Regions from separate parts of the Neorhizobium sp. PAMB6716 genome, predicted to be linked through region 1. Evidence: predicted binding sites of a transcription regulator. Region 1 holds the regulator's gene; each other region holds the start of a gene.

Region 1 (4,167 bases):
GCCGCGCGCCGTCCGGCACTGCTTGCCGCCACCGCCGCTCTCTCCAGCATGGTCGCCGGCGTGGTGCTGACCTCGCTCATCGGCGCACTCTCCACCTCGATCTTCTCCGTTTCCCACTTCCACCGCGTCGCCACTTATGGCCTTGCCGGCAATCTCGCGGCCATGCCGATCATATCGCTGATCGTCATGCCCTTCGGCATGCTTGCCATGCTGCTGATGCCGTTCGGGCTGGAGGCGCCGTTCCTGAAACTGATGGGTTTTGGCGTTGAGCTGGTTATCTCCGTTGCCGAGACGGTGGCGGGTTGGGGAGGAGACGCCCCGGTTGGGCGGCAGCATGGCTGGTTCCTGCCCATAGCCTCGCTCGGCTTTCTGATTCTGGTCCTCCTGCGCACACGGCTAAAACTGTTCGGCCTGCCGGTCATGGCGGCAGCACTCATTTTGTCGTTCTGGCCTGACGATGCCCCGCGTCCAAGCCTCTTGATTTCTGAAGACGCAAGCCTCGTCGCTCTCATCGACGGACAGACGGCCGCCACCAACCGCCGGACACCACCCGATTTCATCTATCGCCAGTGGCAGAATGCCCTCATCATCGACAATACGCTTGCGCCGATCATGCCCCGGCGCAACACCGCGGCAAAACCGCAAGACTTACCACCCGGCACCGCGAAGAGCGCTCATGCACAACCCGGCGCCGATGCAGCACACAGCCGCCAGACGGGAGCCGATGCAGACACGCCCGAATCAGAGATCGCCACAGACATCCGCGCGGTCGTTCCCGAGGAAGGACACGGAGCAGGCCCATCAGACGCTGACGCGATTCACTTGAACTCTGGCCGAACCGAGACAGGCGTTTCCCCCCGAAAGCCACCAGATCCGCCCTTGACCAAAGAGGAGCAGCGAGCGGCTGCCACTGCCATGGACAAAGCCCTGACCAGCGCTCCTCCCGGTCAATTCACCTGCATTGCCGCTCTCGGCTGTTTTGCCCGTTCGCTGGAAAAAGTGCGAATCGCCACCATCGATGACCCGCGTTATGCGGGAACCGCCTGCGATACGGCCGACGTCGTGATTGCCGCCCGTGCCCGATTCGAAACCTGCCGCTCCGGCGCGCTGATGCTGACGGAATCGACGCTACGCAAGACAGGAGCCCTTGAAATCCGATTTGCCGGAAGCAGTCACCGCCGGGATTGGCAGGCAACCGGCGCAAGCATCGGCAACAAACGCCCCTGGAGCGTTCACCGAACCTATGATTGGCGGCAGCGCATCTTTGACGAAACGTTGCCGCAACCGGTTTTCGAACTGCTTAGTGGTAACGGCGGATGAGGCCGACAAGCTTGCCCTGGATTTTCACCCGGTCCGGCCCGAAAATGCGGGTCTCGTAAGCGGGGTTGGCCGCTTCAAGCGCAATCGAGGCGCCCTTGCGGCGAAAGCGCTTCAACGTCGCTTCCTCGTCATCGACAAGCGCCACGACGATATCACCGGGCGTCGCCGTGCTGCCATTGCGGATGATCACCGTGTCGCCATCCATGATGCCGGCTTCGATCATCGAGTCGCCCTTTACCTCCAGCGCGTAATGCTCGCCGGTGCCCAGCATCTCGATCGGCACGCTGATGGCATGGGTATTGTTCTGGATGGCCGAGATCGGCACGCCGGCAGCAATACGCCCCATGACGGGAACGGTGGCAGAGCCCGTATATTCTTCGACAGCCGGAGCTGGCGGGGCAGGGCGTGTGGCCGGCGGCTTGCCGAGGCTGCCTTCGATGACGCTGGGCGAAAACCCGCGACGCGGCTGGGCCGGCGGCGAATAGGATTCCGGCAGCTTGATCACCTCAAGCGCCCGCGCCCGGTTCGGCAGCCGTCGAATGAAGCCACGCTCCTCAAGCGCGGTAATCAGGCGGTGGATGCCCGATTTCGACGCCAGATCGAGGGCATCCTTCATCTCGTCGAACGAGGGCGGTACACCGGATTCCTTCATCCGTTCGTGAATAAACAGGAGCAGTTCCTGCTGTTTGCGTGTGAGCATGAAGACAACCTCGAAGTGGAAACAAATCCAGAACAGACACTATATGTTCCATATGTGTTCCGCAAGCCCTCAAAAGCCGGGGATAAAACGCTGATTGCTGAAAGCGTGCGGGATATTCAAGCGCTTATCCGGCGCTACACTGCCGCCCGCATCGTTGAAGGAGAGAATCATGGTCCGCCCGCTCGATCATCTTGTCATGCCCGTCTGCACGCTGGCGGTGGCGCGCCAGCGGCTGGGGACGCTCGGTTTTACCGTGGCGCCGGATGCGCAGCATCCGTTTGGGACGCAGAATGCCTGCGTGTTTCTCTCCGATGGCCTGTATCTGGAGCCATTGGCGATCCGCGACCGCGCTGTTGCCGAACGCACGGCAGGAGAGGGCAACGTCTTTACCGGGCGAGATCTCGCCTTCCGTGCCGCCTGTGGGGACGATGGATTTTCTGGCCTCGTGGTCGCTTCGCCGGATGCCGATGGAGACCACACGCGGTTTGTCGGAGCAGGTCGGTCCGCCGGCGAGATCCTTGAATTTTCCCGCGCGGCGCTGACGGCGGACGGGCATGAGGTGATCGCACGCTTCAGGCTGGCCTTCGCCGAAACCGGATCTCCCGAATTTTTCCTGTTCGCCTGCGAGCGGCTTAATCCCTTGCCGGCCGACAGGGCGCATCTGGAGCGGCATCAAAACGGCGTGGTCGGGTTGCGGGGCGTGTGGCTTGCCGCAGATGATCCGATCGCTGCGCTGCCTGTTCTCGAGACTGTATTGGAAACCAAAGCAGTTGCGGATGCCTCGGGTCATGTCTTTCAGGCGCGGAATGGACATGTTGCGCTGTCGTCGCGGCAGAGTGTTGCGGACGAACTCGGCATTGATCTCTCCCCATCCGCCGGCGGGCTTTGCGGCGCTGCCCTGGTGTTTGCCACCTCTGATCTTGCCGTGACAGCAGATTGCCTTGCTGCTAATGACGTGGCCTTTAAGAAAAGAGGCACGCGCATCGTCGTTGCCGCAGCCCCCGGTCAGGGCGCTGCTTTCGTGTTTGAGGAGTGATCATGGCCGTCACAGCCAATGCAGAGGTATCCGTCGGCGAGGGTTCGGCCCGCGTCGTTTTTTCAAACACCGGCCGCCTGTCGCTGATCGCCGGCCCCTGCCAGATGGAAAGCCGCGACCACGCCTTCATGATGGCCGGCGCCGTCAAGGAAATCTGCGATGATCTCGGCATCGGCCTTGTCTACAAATCCTCCTTCGACAAGGCCAATCGCACCTCGATTGCGGGCAAACGCGGCATCGGGCTTGAGACGGCCATGGAGATCTTTGCCGATCTCAAGGCCGAGTTCGGCTTTCCGGTGCTGACCGATATCCACACGGAAGAACAATGCGCCGTGGTGGCCGAGACTGTGGACATCCTGCAGATCCCGGCATTCCTCTGCCGTCAGACGGATCTTCTGGTTACGGCGGCAAAAACGGGCCGCGTCATCAACGTCAAGAAGGGCCAGTTCCTGGCGCCTTGGGACATGAAGAACGTGCTCGCCAAGTTCACCGAAAGCGACAATCCCAATGTGCTTCTGTGCGAGCGCGGCGCATCGTTCGGGTATAACACGCTTGTCTCCGATATGCGTTCGCTGCCGATCATGGCGTCCCTCGGCGCGCCGGTCATTTTCGATGCAACCCATTCGGTGCAGCAGCCGGGCGGGCAGGGCGGCTCGACCGGCGGACAGCGGGAATTCGTCGAGACACTGGCACGGGCAGCCGTCGCCGTCGGCGTGGCCGGTGTCTTCATCGAAACGCATGACGATCCCGACAACGCCCCGTCCGATGGCCCGAACATGGTGCATCTCAAAAACCTGAAGGGCCTGTTGGAAAAGCTGCTGGCGTTTGACGCCGTCGCCAAGTCCTGAAGCGGTATTTTGCTGAACGAACAAGGGGCGGCCTAAGAGCCGCCCCTTGTTGAGTATGCCGATGTCTGGCTCGGTTGTGCCTTAAGACGCCATCCGGTAACGGCTTGCCTTTTGCTGGCCGACCGTAAACCGGGACAGATGCTGCCCAAGCGTTGCGGTATGGCCGTTGAGATCGCCGCAGGCCGCACTTGTCTCTTCAGCCATCGAAGCATTGCGCTGGGTTACCTGGTCCATCCGGTTCACCGCCTCGCTGACCTCTGCCA
Region 2 (4,167 bases), 1.7 Mb from region 1:
GCATTGGCATTGTTGCGATTGCCCTGGCGGCGATCACCCTGCGGACGGCCGGTGCGCTGGTTTTCGCTGCGGCCACCACCGGGACGCCACAGAAGAACAGGCTTTGCCTCTTCAACGGCCGCAGGTTCACCGGCAGTCTCGGCTGCGGTCTCCACCGCTGCGGCAGGCGCCTCATCGGCGGTTGCGGTCACGGTTTCGTCAGCGGATGCGGTCTCTTCTGCGGAAGCAGCTTCGGCAACAGCGGGTGTTTCAGCCGGGTCGGCAGCGACGCTCTCCCCGGATGCCTCGGCAGGTGCTGCAGCCTCTTCCGTTGAGGCATCGGCGTCGTCGCCTTCGGAGGCTCCGTCAGCGCCGGTCTGTTCGGCGCCAGCCTGTTCAGGGGCAGCGGACGTCGCCGGCTGCCGGCTTGCCAGATAGGCCTGCGCCTCTTCCGGCTTCACGGCATCGGCGCGGTAGCCGAGGCCCTTCAGGATTTCTTCCATATCATCAGGCGTTGCGCCGAGAATGGAGAGCATGGCGGTTGTCGTGGTGAAACGGCGGCCGTCATAAGCGCCTTCGGGACGCGCGGTCGAACCCGGCTTCCACTGCAGGAGCGGACGGATGAGATCGGCGAGGCGCTCGAGAATATCGACGCGCACGGCGCGCTTGCCGAGGAAGCGGAAGCCGGCCAGCTTGTAGAAATTGCGCTCGAAGGTCGGATCGGTAACGACAGACGTGCGGCCGGCGGCCAGCGCCGGAATGAGGTCACCATAACCGGGCTTGTCGAGGCCATCGTTCTTCAACGCCCAGAGGAGCGTGATCAGTTCGGCCGGCGCCGGCTTCAGAAGTGCCGGCATGAAGATGTGATAGGCGCCGAAGCGGATGCCGTAACGGCGCATCGAAGCGCGCGCATCCTGATCGAGCGTCTTGACGTCGTCTGCCACATCACGACGGAACAATACGCCGAGGTTTTCGACCAGCTGGAAAGCAAGGCCCTTGGCAAGCCCCTGCAGGTCTTCGGCCCGCGACAGATCGTCGAGCGGCTTCAGCACCGTTGCAATATGATGATTGACGTAGCGTTCCAGGCGCGCGGCCACATGGTCACGTGCATTGCCGGTCAACTGTTCATCGGCAAGCATAATGAGGCGCGGATGCATGATGTGATCGGCCGCGGCGAGACGAGCGACGGGGTCACCCAGCCAACGCACCGTACCATCGGACCCGACGACGAGGTCGCTGTTGCCGCAGGCATAAAGACGCGCAGCGCGCGCCTCGAATTCCAGCGCCAGCGCCTTCTGCGCTGCCCCCTGCACCGCCTTCGCATCCGGACCTTCGGTCCCGGAGACGGGCGTAAACCGGAAACCGGCTAATTGACCGACGTGGTGTCCCTCAACGAAGACATCCCCATTCACACTGATTTCAGCTTCCAGCATCGCATTCTCTCTCAGGCGCTTCATGAGCACAGATGTCCTGCGATCAACAAAGCGTTTCGTCAACCTTTCATGTAGCGCGTCCGACAACCTGTCCTCGATTTCTCGCGTCTTTTCTTGCCAGTGTGTCGGATGCGCCAGCCAACCCGGACGGTTGGATACATAGGTCCAAGTTCTGATCTGGGCGATACGCGCAGAAAGCGTATCGATTTCCCCATCGGTCCGATCGGCGCGTTGCACCTGCTCGGCCATAAAATCTTCGTTTACCGTGCCATGGCGCACCAGATCTGAAAACAGCGTGGAGATCAGATCGGCATGCTGAGCCGGTGTAATGCGGCGATAATCGGGAAGCGCGCAGGCCTCCCACAGTTTTTCCACTCGCTCAGGCGTTGTAGCAGCATCCCGGATTTCCGGGTAGCGGGCAAGATAATCCAGCGCCTGACTATCGGTTGCCGGCAGTGCGCGGGTCAGCCCCGCAATGACCGGCGCTATATCGAGACTCGCGCGCAAGTCGCGCAGCGAGGAAAAATCCAGCTGCTTGGAGCGCCACTGCAGCACCTTTACCTGGTCGAAGTGATGGCCCTCGATGCGCTCCACCAGTTCGTCGTCGAACGGTTGCACCTGGCCCGTCACGCCAAACGTGCCATCCTTCAGGTGACGGCCGGCGCGGCCGGCGATCTGGCCCATCTCTCCGGCATTCAGATTGCGGAATTGATAACCGTCGAACTTGCGATCCTGCGCAAAGGCAACGTGATCGACATCGAGGTTGAGGCCCATGCCGATGGCATCGGTCGCGACCAGATATTCCACATCGCCGGCCTGATAGAGGCCAACCTGCGCATTGCGGGTGCGGGGGCTAAGCGCGCCCAGCACAACGGCTGCACCACCACGCTGACGCCGGATCAGTTCCGCGATCGCATAAACCTCGTCTGCCGAAAAGGCGACGATAGCCGTGCGCTGCGGCAGGCGGGTGATCTTCTTCTGGCCGGCATAAAACAATGTCGACAGGCGCGGACGCTCGACAACCGTGATGCCGGGCAGCAGCTTTTCGAGGATGGGGCGCATCGTGCCGGCGCCAAGAAGCAGCGTTTCCTCGCGGCCACGCAAATGCAGAATGCGGTCGGTGAAAATATGTCCGCGTTCCAGATCGCCAGCCAGTTGCACCTCGTCGATTGCGACAAAGGCGGCCTTCGTCTCGCGCGGCATGGCTTCCACGGTGCAGACGGAAAAGCGGGCATTGGGAGGAGAGATCTTTTCCTCGCCGGTGACGAGGGCCACATGTTTTGCACCGACCTTTTCCACCACGCGCGTATAGACCTCGCGCGCCAGAAGGCGAAGCGGCAGGCCGATCACACCGGAACCATGCGCCACCATCCGCTCGATGGCGTAATGGGTCTTGCCGGTATTGGTCGGGCCGAGGACCGCGGTAACACCGCGACCGCTCAAGATCATGGGCTGGGAATTCAAAGCATTATCCGCGCATCGTGTCCGGATGCAGCTCGGCGGAGCGCATCCAGCGAACACATGGCGATCCCACGCGGATAAGGCAAGCCACAAGACGCCGCACTCTTCGTTTTGGGTCGAAATTCTTGGCGAAACGCCAATTTGTGCGCCATGACGTTGTTCAGGGCAGGAACACGCTGCGAACGAATCGGCGACGAATCGCGACTGGCGCCGATTCATCCTTTGTTCGTCTGGATGACATTGCGAACCCCAGGATTGAGTGGCCGCCTGTCGCTTTGCTTGACAGCGGCCCATATCGGACGGATGGTCGAGCGCTGGCATTCGCTTGAGGCTGAAGCCAGCGCCAAAAAGTTCGCCGCGTGCTGCAAGTCCTGCCATTTTGCGAGGACCAGACGGAGTTTCGCCATGATGGCCGTCCTTAGACTTCTCCTCACCGTGATTGGTGTTCTCGCGATCCTCATGGGGGTCCTGTGGATGGCGCAGGGGACAGGCCTCTTCCCCTATCCGGCTGAAAGCTTCATGATCAACCAGACACCCTGGATCCTGCGTGGTGGCCTGCTGGCCGTTGCGGGCCTCGTCCTTGTCTGGGCTGCGCGCCGTTTCATCCGCTAACATTCCGGGCCATGCGCCTGTCGCCGTAGCATGCGGCAGTTTTCCCCTTTCGGATCGGGGATCGGGATTTCTGTTTGTCCGATCGCTTTGCAGCGCATGGAACAAAAAATGAAGATCCGCGTTTTCGTCGCACAATCAAATGCTTTTGTGCATCGGAGACCACCACATGCTCGGGACAATCCTGCTCGTTATCCTCGTCCTTCTTCTTCTCGGCGCGCTTCCCAACTGGGGCTACAGCCGGAGCTGGGGCTATGGGCCATCCGGCGGTCTTGGCCTCGTCGTGGTGATTTTGCTCATCCTGCTCCTGATGGGCAGAATCTAAGTTTCAAGAACCGTCGAACCGAATAAGGGAAGGAACCACACCATGAAGAAGATTTTGGCCGTCGCAGCCGTTATGGGCATGCTCGCATCCTGCACATCGACCGAGAGAGGCACAGCCATTGGCGCCGGCTCCGGTGCCGTCATCGGCGGCCTCGTTACCAATAGCTGGGGTGGTGCAGCCGTGGGTGCCGTCGGCGGCGGCCTTGTGGGCGCTGCCATCGGCGAATCGCAGAAGCGCCAGGGTTACTGCGTCTATCGCGACCGCTATGGCCGCAACTACGAAGCCCGCTGCCGCTAAAGGCTGCCAATCCATCATATGCAAAACCGGCGCGGAGATCCGCGCCGGTTTTGTTTTGTCTGT
Region 3 (4,167 bases), 220 kb from region 1:
TTTTCCGCTGGCGCTGCCACTGATTGCCGGCCCCGGCGCCATTTCGGCCACTGTGCTGCTCGCCGGCTCCTTTGCCGAACCGCTCGACCGGGCGCTGCTCATCCTGATGCTGGCGATTGCCATGGCAACCGTACTGATCGCGCTGATGATTGCCGACCGGCTCGACCAGTATCTCGGCGTCTCCGGCCGCGCGCTTCTAACGCGTCTCCTCGGCGTGCTGCTCGCCGCCCTCTCGGCGCAGTTTGTCGTCGATGGCGTCAAATCCGCTTTTGCGCTCTGACTGTTCTGTCGACACACGCCTCCTCCCGATGCAGCGCTGTGAGCGCGTTGCTGCTTCCTCTGCTGCCGGAAAGAGGGTCTTCACACCGCCTTCTTCCGCACCCCAGGCCCATGACATGAAACCCATTTTCGACCTCCGCCGCTTTCTGCCCACGCCGCCGCCGCTCAGCCTCAAGGAACGCATCCGCGCGCCGATGGGCGCGCTTGTCGGAATTGCCGTCACGGCTGTTGCAAGCCTTCTTGCCCTGAAGCTCGGCCTTGCCGCCCCCGCGCTGATTGCCCCCATGGGTGCCTCGGCCGTGCTGCTGTTTGCCGTGCCCTCCAGCCCGCTGGCGCAGCCCTGGTCGGTGGTCGGCGGGAACGGGCTTTCGGCATTGATGGGTGTGGCAGCGACGGTTCTGGTAGCAGACCCAGTTCTCGCCGCAGCGCTTGCCGTCAGCCTCGCGATCGCTGTGATGACGGCCTGCCGCTGCCTGCACCCTCCGGGCGGCGCCGTGGCGCTGACGGCCGTCGTTGGCGGTGCTGCCGTTCACGATCTGGGGTTCGGTTTCGTGTTATGGCCGGTTCTTGGCAATTCGCTGCTGCTGCTTGCAAGCGCGCTTGTCTTTCACCGTCTGACCGGAGGCATCTATCCGCACCGCCTGCAGCCTTTTTCCCGCGTAACGGCCGATCCAGCGCCGCTCTCGCGTATCGGATTTCTGACGGAAGATCTGGACGAGGTGCTGAAGGACTATGACCGGTTTCTGGATATCGACCGCGGCGACCTCGAAACCATTTTGCGGCGCACCGAACTGCGCTCTTATCGCCGCCGCGCGCAGCATGCCGATTGCGCCAGCATCATGTCACGCGATGTCGTGGCGGTGGCGCCCGATACCAGTCTTCGCGAAGCCTATGCCCTGATGCATCGATACCGGTTTCATGCGCTCCCCGTGACCAACGACCGGGCAGAAGTTATCGGCATCGTCACGCAGAGCGATTTCCTGCACAAGCCGCGCTGGGTGGCGGGGCGTCCGCGCATCGCGTTCAGACAACGGCTGAGCCTGATCCTGTCCGGCGCGTCGGCGCCGAACGATACGGTCAAGGACATCATGACGGCGCCCGTGCGCACGGTGCGGGGAGACACGCCCATCGCCGAGGCTATCATCGCCTTTGCCGAAGGTGGCCTGCATCACCTGCCGGTGGTGCGCGAGGGCAACCGACTGACCGGCATCATCTCGCAATCCGACGCGTTGGTCGCCATGCTCGAAGACAAAACGGCCGGCGAAACATCCGCTTCGCCGGCCGCATCCTGAACGATAGCTATAGAAGAATCAGAATGGGATGTCGTCATCGAGATCGCGGGCAAAACCGCCGCCGGCAGCGCCACCGGAAGGCTGGCCGCCGCGGCTGGACGATGCCGGCGCGCGATCATAATCGTCGCCATAGCCGCCACCGAAATCACCACCGCCAGCCGGCTGGCCGCCGGATCTGCCGCCGCCAAAGCCAGCGCCCTGCCCGCCGCCGCCTTCACCACGACCACCCAGCATGGTCAGCGTGGAGTTAAAACCCTGCAGCACGACTTCGGTGGAGTAACGGTCATTGCCGGTCTGGTCCTGCCACTTGCGGGTCTGCAGCTGGCCTTCGATATAAACCGTGGCGCCCTTTTTCAGGTACTGCTCGGCCACCTTGCAGAGACCCTCATTGAAGATCACCACACTGTGCCATTCGGTCTTTTCCTTGCGCTCGCCGCTGTTGCGGTCGCGCCAGGTTTCAGACGTTGCGATGCGCAGGTTGGCAATCGGCCGGCCGTCCTGCGTCCGACGGATTTCCGGGTCGGCGCCGAGATTGCCGATCAAAATTACCTTGTTGACGCTGCCAGCCATTTTTTCACCTTGTCTGCTGCCGCATGCGGCGCGCGAATTTTAAAAACCTTTCCCACTCTACCCCATTGCCGGCGGCGAATGGGTTTTGGAGATCGGTAATCCACAAGCAAATTTGTTCTTTCTTTGTTCTAGTATTCCGCTATGATCCTGTCAACGCCCGGATGCGTAGGACGAATCGAAAAGCCACTCGGCAACGCCTTTCGCCTCGACACCAGCCGTTGGATCACTAGATAAGGGACTTGTCCTCCCACAGAGCCTTTTTCACGATGAGCGAACTCAAGACGATTTCCATTCGCGGTGCCCGCGAGCACAATCTCAAGGGCATCGATCTCGACCTGCCCCGCAACAGCCTGATCGTGATGACCGGCCTGTCCGGATCGGGAAAATCATCCCTGGCCTTTGACACCATCTATGCGGAAGGCCAGCGGCGTTATGTCGAAAGCCTTTCGGCCTATGCGCGCCAGTTCCTGGAAATGATGCAGAAGCCGGATGTCGACCAGATCGACGGCCTGTCGCCGGCTATTTCCATCGAGCAGAAAACCACCTCGAAAAACCCGCGCTCGACGGTTGGCACCGTCACCGAGATCTACGACTACATGCGCCTTCTGTTTGCGCGCGTCGGCGTTCCCTATTCGCCAGCCACCGGCCTTCCTATCGAAAGCCAGACGGTGAGCCAGATGGTGGACCGGGTTCTGGCCTTCGAGGAAGGCACCCGCCTCTATATCTTGGCGCCCCTCGTGCGCGGCCGCAAGGGCGAGTACAAGAAGGAACTCGCCGACCTCATGAAGAAAGGTTTTCAGCGCGTGAAGGTGGATGGCACCTTTTACGAGATCGCCGAAGCCCCGACGCTCGACAAGAAATACAAGCACGATATCGATGTGGTGGTTGACCGCGTCGTGGTGCGCTCCGATATAGGGGCGCGTCTGGCCGACAGTCTGGAAACCTGCCTGCGGTTGGCGGATGGTCTGGCGATTGCCGAATTTGCCGACAAGCCGTTGCCGCCGGAGGAAACCTCTGCCGGCGGTTCGGCCAACAAATCGCTCAACGAGACCCATGAACGGGTGCTGTTTTCGGAAAAATTCGCCTGCCCCGTCTCCGGCTTCACCATTCCGGAAATCGAGCCGCGGTTGTTTTCCTTCAACAATCCCTTCGGTGCCTGCCCGACCTGCGACGGTCTGGGGTCGCAGCAGAAGGTCGATGAAGCGCTCATCATCCCGGAGACGGAGCGCACACTGAAGGATGGCGCCATCGCGCCCTGGGCCAAATCCTCCTCGCCCTACTACAACCAGACGCTGGAAGGATTGGGCAAGGTCTATGGCTTCAAGCTGTCGGACCGCTGGGCTAAACTGTCCAAGGAAGCGCAGGGCGCGATCCTCCACGGCACGGACGAAAAGATCGAGTTTCATTACGTCGATGGCGCGCGCGCCTACAAGACGACGAAGAATTTCGAAGGCATCGTGCCCAATCTCGAGCGCCGCTGGAAGGAAACCGACAGCGCCTGGGCGCGCGAGGAAATCGAACGTTACATGTCGGCGGCACCCTGCCCGGCCTGTTCCGGTTTTCGCCTGAAACCGGAAGCGCTGGCGGTCAAGATCGATAAGATGCACATCGGTCAGGTCACGCAGATGTCGATCAAGGTGGCGCGCGACTGGTTTGAGGATCTGCCGGAGCGGCTGAACGCCAAGCAGAACGAGATTGCCGTGCGCATCCTCAAGGAAATTCGCGAGCGGCTGCGCTTCCTCAACGACGTCGGGTTGGATTATTTGAGCCTGTCGCGCAATTCCGGCACGCTGTCGGGCGGAGAAAGCCAGCGCATCCGGCTCGCCTCGCAGATCGGCTCGGGCCTCACCGGCGTGCTCTATGTGCTGGACGAACCGTCGATCGGTCTTCACCAGCGCGACAATGCCCGCCTTCTCGACACGCTGAAACACCTGCGCGACATCGGCAACACGGTGCTGGTGGTCGAGCATGACGAGGACGCGATCCTGTCGGCCGATTATGTGGTCGATATCGGCCCGGCTGCCGG
Region 4 (4,167 bases), 1.6 Mb from region 1:
ACGCAGATTGGTGCGACCGACTACGCAGCCCTTGTCGCCCTCACCTTCGTCGTGCTGATGGCGGTTCTCATTCCCTATATCCTGCTGGCCTCCAAGGCCCGCATCCTCCTGAAGAAACCAACAGCGCTGATGCTTCTCAACCGCTCCGCCGCAAGCATCCTGGCTGGCACTGCCGCCTATATCGCCGCCCGCTGATCATAGAAATCCGCTCACCCCCTCGCCGGCATCCTCTCCGATACGGTGTGCCGTTGTCGCCTCAGGCCGCTGCCGTCAACCGTTCGCCGGCAATCCGGTAGGAAATGGCTTCGGCGAGATGAATGCGGCCCACCCGCTCCTGACCGTCGAGATCGGCAAGCGTGCGGGCAACCTTCAGCACCCGGTGATAACCGCGCGCTGAAAATTTGAGTTTTTCGGCCGCATCGCGCAAAAGCTGCAAGCCCCCGGCATCCGGTTCGGCAAACTGTTCGATGAGCGCCGTCGAGCAGCGGGCATTGGTGCCAATCAGGGGAAAGCCGGCTTCGGCAAACCGTTCGCGCTGGCGGTTTCGGGCCGCAGCAACACGCGCCGCAACCGTCGCGCTGCTTTCGGCAGGCCTCGGACGGATGAGATCGGCAGCCGACACCGAGGGCACGTCGATGCGGATATCGATGCGGTCCATCAGCGGCCCGGAGATGCGGTTCTGGTAATCGCTGACGCAGCGCGGTCCACGTGCGCAAGTGTGACCGGGCTCGCCCGCCATGCCGCAGCGGCACGGGTTCATTGCCGCCACCAGTTGGATGGCGGCGGGATAGGTCACGCGATGGTTGGCGCGCGCAATCACGCATTCGCCGGTTTCCAGCGGCTGGCGCAGCGCATCGAGCACCTGCGGCGAAAACTCGGGAAATTCGTCGAGGAAAAGTACGCCGTGATGCGACAGCGAGGCCTCGCCCGGTTTTGCCCGGAGCCCGCCGCCGACAAGCGCTGCCATGGTGGCCGAGTGATGCGGCGTGCGAAACGGCCGGCGGTCGGAGAGCTTGCCGCCGGAAAGCTGACCGGCGATCGAATGGATCATTGACACTTCGAGCAGTTCCACCGCCGAAAGCGGCGGCAGGATAGAGGGAAGCCGTGCCGCCAGCATCGATTTTCCCGAACCGGGCGGGCCGACCATCAAGAGGTTGTGGCCGCCGGCAGCTGCCACTTCCAACGCCCGCTTGGCGCTTTCCTGGCCCTTGATGTCGGCGAGATCCGGCAGGTTGGCGGGTGCGGCCCGCACCGCCGGCTGCGGTCGCGACAAAACCTGCGTGCCACGAAAATGGTTGGCGAGCGCAATCAGGCTGCGCGGCGCCAGAATATCGATACCGCTGCCAGCCCAGGCCGCTTCCGCGCCGCTGTCGAAGGGGCAGATCAGGCCCTTGTCCTGCGCATTGGCGCCAATGGCTGCCGGCAGCGCACCGGCAACGGCGGCCAGCGTTCCATCCAGGTTCAGCTCACCCAGCACGACGTAACCGGAAAGAGCCTCGGCTGGAATGGCGCCAAGCACCGCCATCAGCCCCAGCGCAATCGGCAAATCGAAATGCGAGCCTTCCTTAGGCAGGTCGGCGGGCGCCAGGTTGATGGTGATCTTCTTCGGCGGAAGTGCCAGACCGGACGCATGAAGCGCTGCCTGCACCCGCTCCCGGCTTTCGGCCACCGCCTTGTCCGGCAGGCCAACGATATGCATTCCAAGCTTGCCGGGGCCGACCATGACCTGCACATCCACAGGCACGCCCTCTATGCCCTGGAACGCCACCGTGCTGACGCGCGCCACCATGCCCCTGCCCCTTGTGCGCCTGTGTTCCACTCACTGAAGTTGTTGTGGCGCCTAAATACAATCAAACACAATCACGGGACTAAAACAAGAACATTCGCGGAACAATTTTATCCGGCTACTGTATTAGATTTTTCTGTATTTCAGGAATGGGAACAAAGGAGAACAGGCGCGTGGTCAGCCCCGCTTTTCTTCGATAGCGTCCCACAACAGAGCTGCAACATCGGCACCGCCGAATTTCTTCACCTCGCGGATGCCCGTCGGCGAGGTCACGTTGATCTCCGTCATGAAGTCGCCGATGACGTCGATGCCGACGAAGAGGAAGCCGCGCTCACGAAGGGCCGGGCCGATGCGGGCGCAGATTTCTTCTTCGCGCGCCGTCAATTCAGTCGCCTCGGCGCGCCCGCCCACATGCATGTTGGAGCGCGCGTCATGCTCGGCCGGCACCCGGTTGATGGCGCCGACGGGGTTGCCGTTTACCAGCAGAATGCGCTTGTCGCCCTTGCGCACGGCCGGCAAATAACCTTGCGCGATAAAGGGTTCGCCGCGATACATCTGGGAGAACATTTCCAGCAGCGAGGTGAAATTGCGGTCATCGCGGGTGGAATGAAACACGCCGGCGCCACCATTGCCATAAAGCGGTTTCAGGATGATATCGCCGATCTCGTCGCGGAAGCTTGTGATTTCGCCGACATCGCGCGAGATCAGCGTCGGCGGCATCAGGTCGGCAAATTCGGTGACAAAAATCTTTTCCGGCGAATTGCGCACCCAGGCCGGATCGTTCACCACCAGCGTCTTCGGATGCAGGCGCTCCAGCAGATGGGTCGAGGTGATATAGCCCATGTCGAAGGGCGGATCCTGGCGCAGATGGATGACATCCATCGTCGAGAGATCGACGCGTTCGCGTTCGCCGAGCGTAAAATGATTGCCCTTTTCGTCGCGCAGCGCCATCGGCTCGATCGCCGCGAAAATGCGGCCGTCGCGCATGGTCAGCCGATCGGGCGTATAGTGGTAAAGCTCATAACCGCGCGCCTGCGCTTCCAGCGCGATGGCGAAGGTGGAATCACCCGCGATGTTGATGCTGGACACATGGTCCATCTGGAACGCGACTTTGCGGATCTTGGCCATACCCTGCCCCTTGTCAAATTGCCCGCCTGATGTAGGACGGCGAACCTTCAATGGCAACGGGCTTGCGGTTTTCAAAACGCATCCGGGAAATGACGGGGGATCCGCCACGGCCTGACGGCAATGATGTCATACCGTTGCGACAGCTGGTGGGCATCGCTGCGGCGAGAGAGCCATAGGTCGCTTGCCGCCCTGATGCGCTGCTGCGAGAACCCGCCAACGGCATCAACGGCCGCCGTCTCAAGCCGTCTCGCCTTCACTTCGACAAAGGCGACAAGGTCGCCCCTGCGCGCCACGATGTCGATTTCGCCAACGGGCGTGCGCACCCGAAGGCCCAAGATGCGGTAGCCCTTGGCCAGCAGGAAGGCGGCGGCAACGTATTCCGACAGGCGCCCGCGGCGCTCGGCTTTTCGGCGCTGTCGGTTGCCAGCCTTAGCCGCCATCGCCGTCCTTCAGCTCGATGAGGCGCTGGTAGAGATCCTTGCGCGACAGGCCGGTGAGGCGCGCCGCCTCGGCTGCCGCCTTGGTCGCGGGCATGGAGAGCGCCAGTTCGCGCAGCATCACGTCCACATCGACGGCGGCTGGAATATCGTCAAAGGCGGGCGGGCCGATGACCAGCACGATTTCACCTTTGACCGTACGCTCCTCGTCATAATAGGCAGAGAGGTCGCCCAGCGTTCCCCGGCGAAATTCTTCGAACGTCTTGGTGAGTTCGCGGCACACGCAGGCCGCCCGCGTCGGCCCCAGCACGTCGGCGGCAATGGCCAGCGTATCGCCGATGCGGTGGGGGGATTCAAAGAAGATCAGCGTTGCCGGAATTTTGGACAATTCCGCCAGCCGGTCGCGCCGGCCCTTGTCCTTCACCGGCAGGAAACCGGCAAACAGGAAGGCATCAGAGGGAAGGCCGGAGCCAACGAGGGCGGCCAGCGGCGCTGAAGGCCCGGGGATCGGCACGACCCGGTGGCCGGCCTCGATGGCGAGCTGGCCGAGCCGGTAGCCGGGATCAGACACCAGCGGCGTGCCGGCATCCGAGACCAGCGCCACGGATTTACCCGCCGCAAGCGCCGCGATCAGGCGCGGGCCGGCCTCGTTGGCATTGTGTTCGTGATAGGCGTAAGGGCGGTTGACGATGCCGAACCGGTCGAGCAGCACGCGGGTGACCCGCGTATCCTCGCAGGCGAGAACATCTGCACCGGCGAGCGTCTCCAGCGCCCGCAGCGTGATGTCGCCGAGATTGCCGATGGGGGTCGCCACCA

The links. Region 1 encodes LexA, which represses DNA repair genes until DNA is damaged. Its sites were predicted from a motif close to TGTTCNNNNTGTGTTCNG; they were not measured.
Region 2: a site for LexA is predicted at 3,041-3,058, ahead of AC4CWH_RS17330 (helicase-related protein). Genes of this name have one in related genera too.
Region 3: a site for LexA is predicted at 2,255-2,272, ahead of uvrA (excinuclease ABC subunit UvrA). Genes of this name have one in related genera too.
Region 4: a site for LexA is predicted at 1,876-1,893, ahead of AC4CWH_RS14830 (YifB family Mg chelatase-like AAA ATPase). Genes of this name have one in related genera too.

Annotation. Positions count from the first base shown of each region.
Region 1 is NZ_CM177835.1:1,473,522-1,477,688, forward strand. It holds gene AC4CWH_RS07060 (ComEC/Rec2 family competence protein) at 1-1,320, shown strand, start outside; gene lexA (transcriptional repressor LexA) at 1,301-2,020, opposite strand; gene AC4CWH_RS07070 (VOC family protein) at 2,190-3,056, shown strand; gene kdsA (3-deoxy-8-phosphooctulonate synthase) at 3,059-3,904, shown strand; gene AC4CWH_RS07080 (methyl-accepting chemotaxis protein) at 3,986-4,167, opposite strand, start outside.
Region 2 is NZ_CM177835.1:3,585,997-3,590,163, reverse strand. It holds gene AC4CWH_RS17330 (helicase-related protein) at 1-2,861, opposite strand, end outside; gene AC4CWH_RS17325 (hypothetical protein) at 3,089-3,280, opposite strand; gene AC4CWH_RS17320 (hypothetical protein) at 3,279-3,485, shown strand; gene AC4CWH_RS17315 (DUF3309 family protein) at 3,652-3,807, shown strand; gene AC4CWH_RS17310 (YMGG-like glycine zipper-containing protein) at 3,850-4,104, shown strand.
Region 3 is NZ_CM177835.1:1,696,922-1,701,088, forward strand. It holds gene AC4CWH_RS08240 (MarC family protein) at 1-280, shown strand, start outside; gene AC4CWH_RS08245 (HPP family protein) at 396-1,571, shown strand; gene AC4CWH_RS08250 (single-stranded DNA-binding protein) at 1,590-2,141, opposite strand; gene uvrA (excinuclease ABC subunit UvrA) at 2,408-4,167, shown strand, end outside.
Region 4 is NZ_CM177835.1:3,044,077-3,048,243, forward strand. It holds gene AC4CWH_RS14825 (LysE family translocator) at 1-195, shown strand, start outside; gene AC4CWH_RS14830 (YifB family Mg chelatase-like AAA ATPase) at 257-1,789, opposite strand; gene gshB (glutathione synthase) at 1,964-2,914, opposite strand; gene AC4CWH_RS14840 (YraN family protein) at 2,986-3,354, opposite strand; gene rsmI (16S rRNA (cytidine(1402)-2'-O)-methyltransferase) at 3,344-4,167, opposite strand, start outside.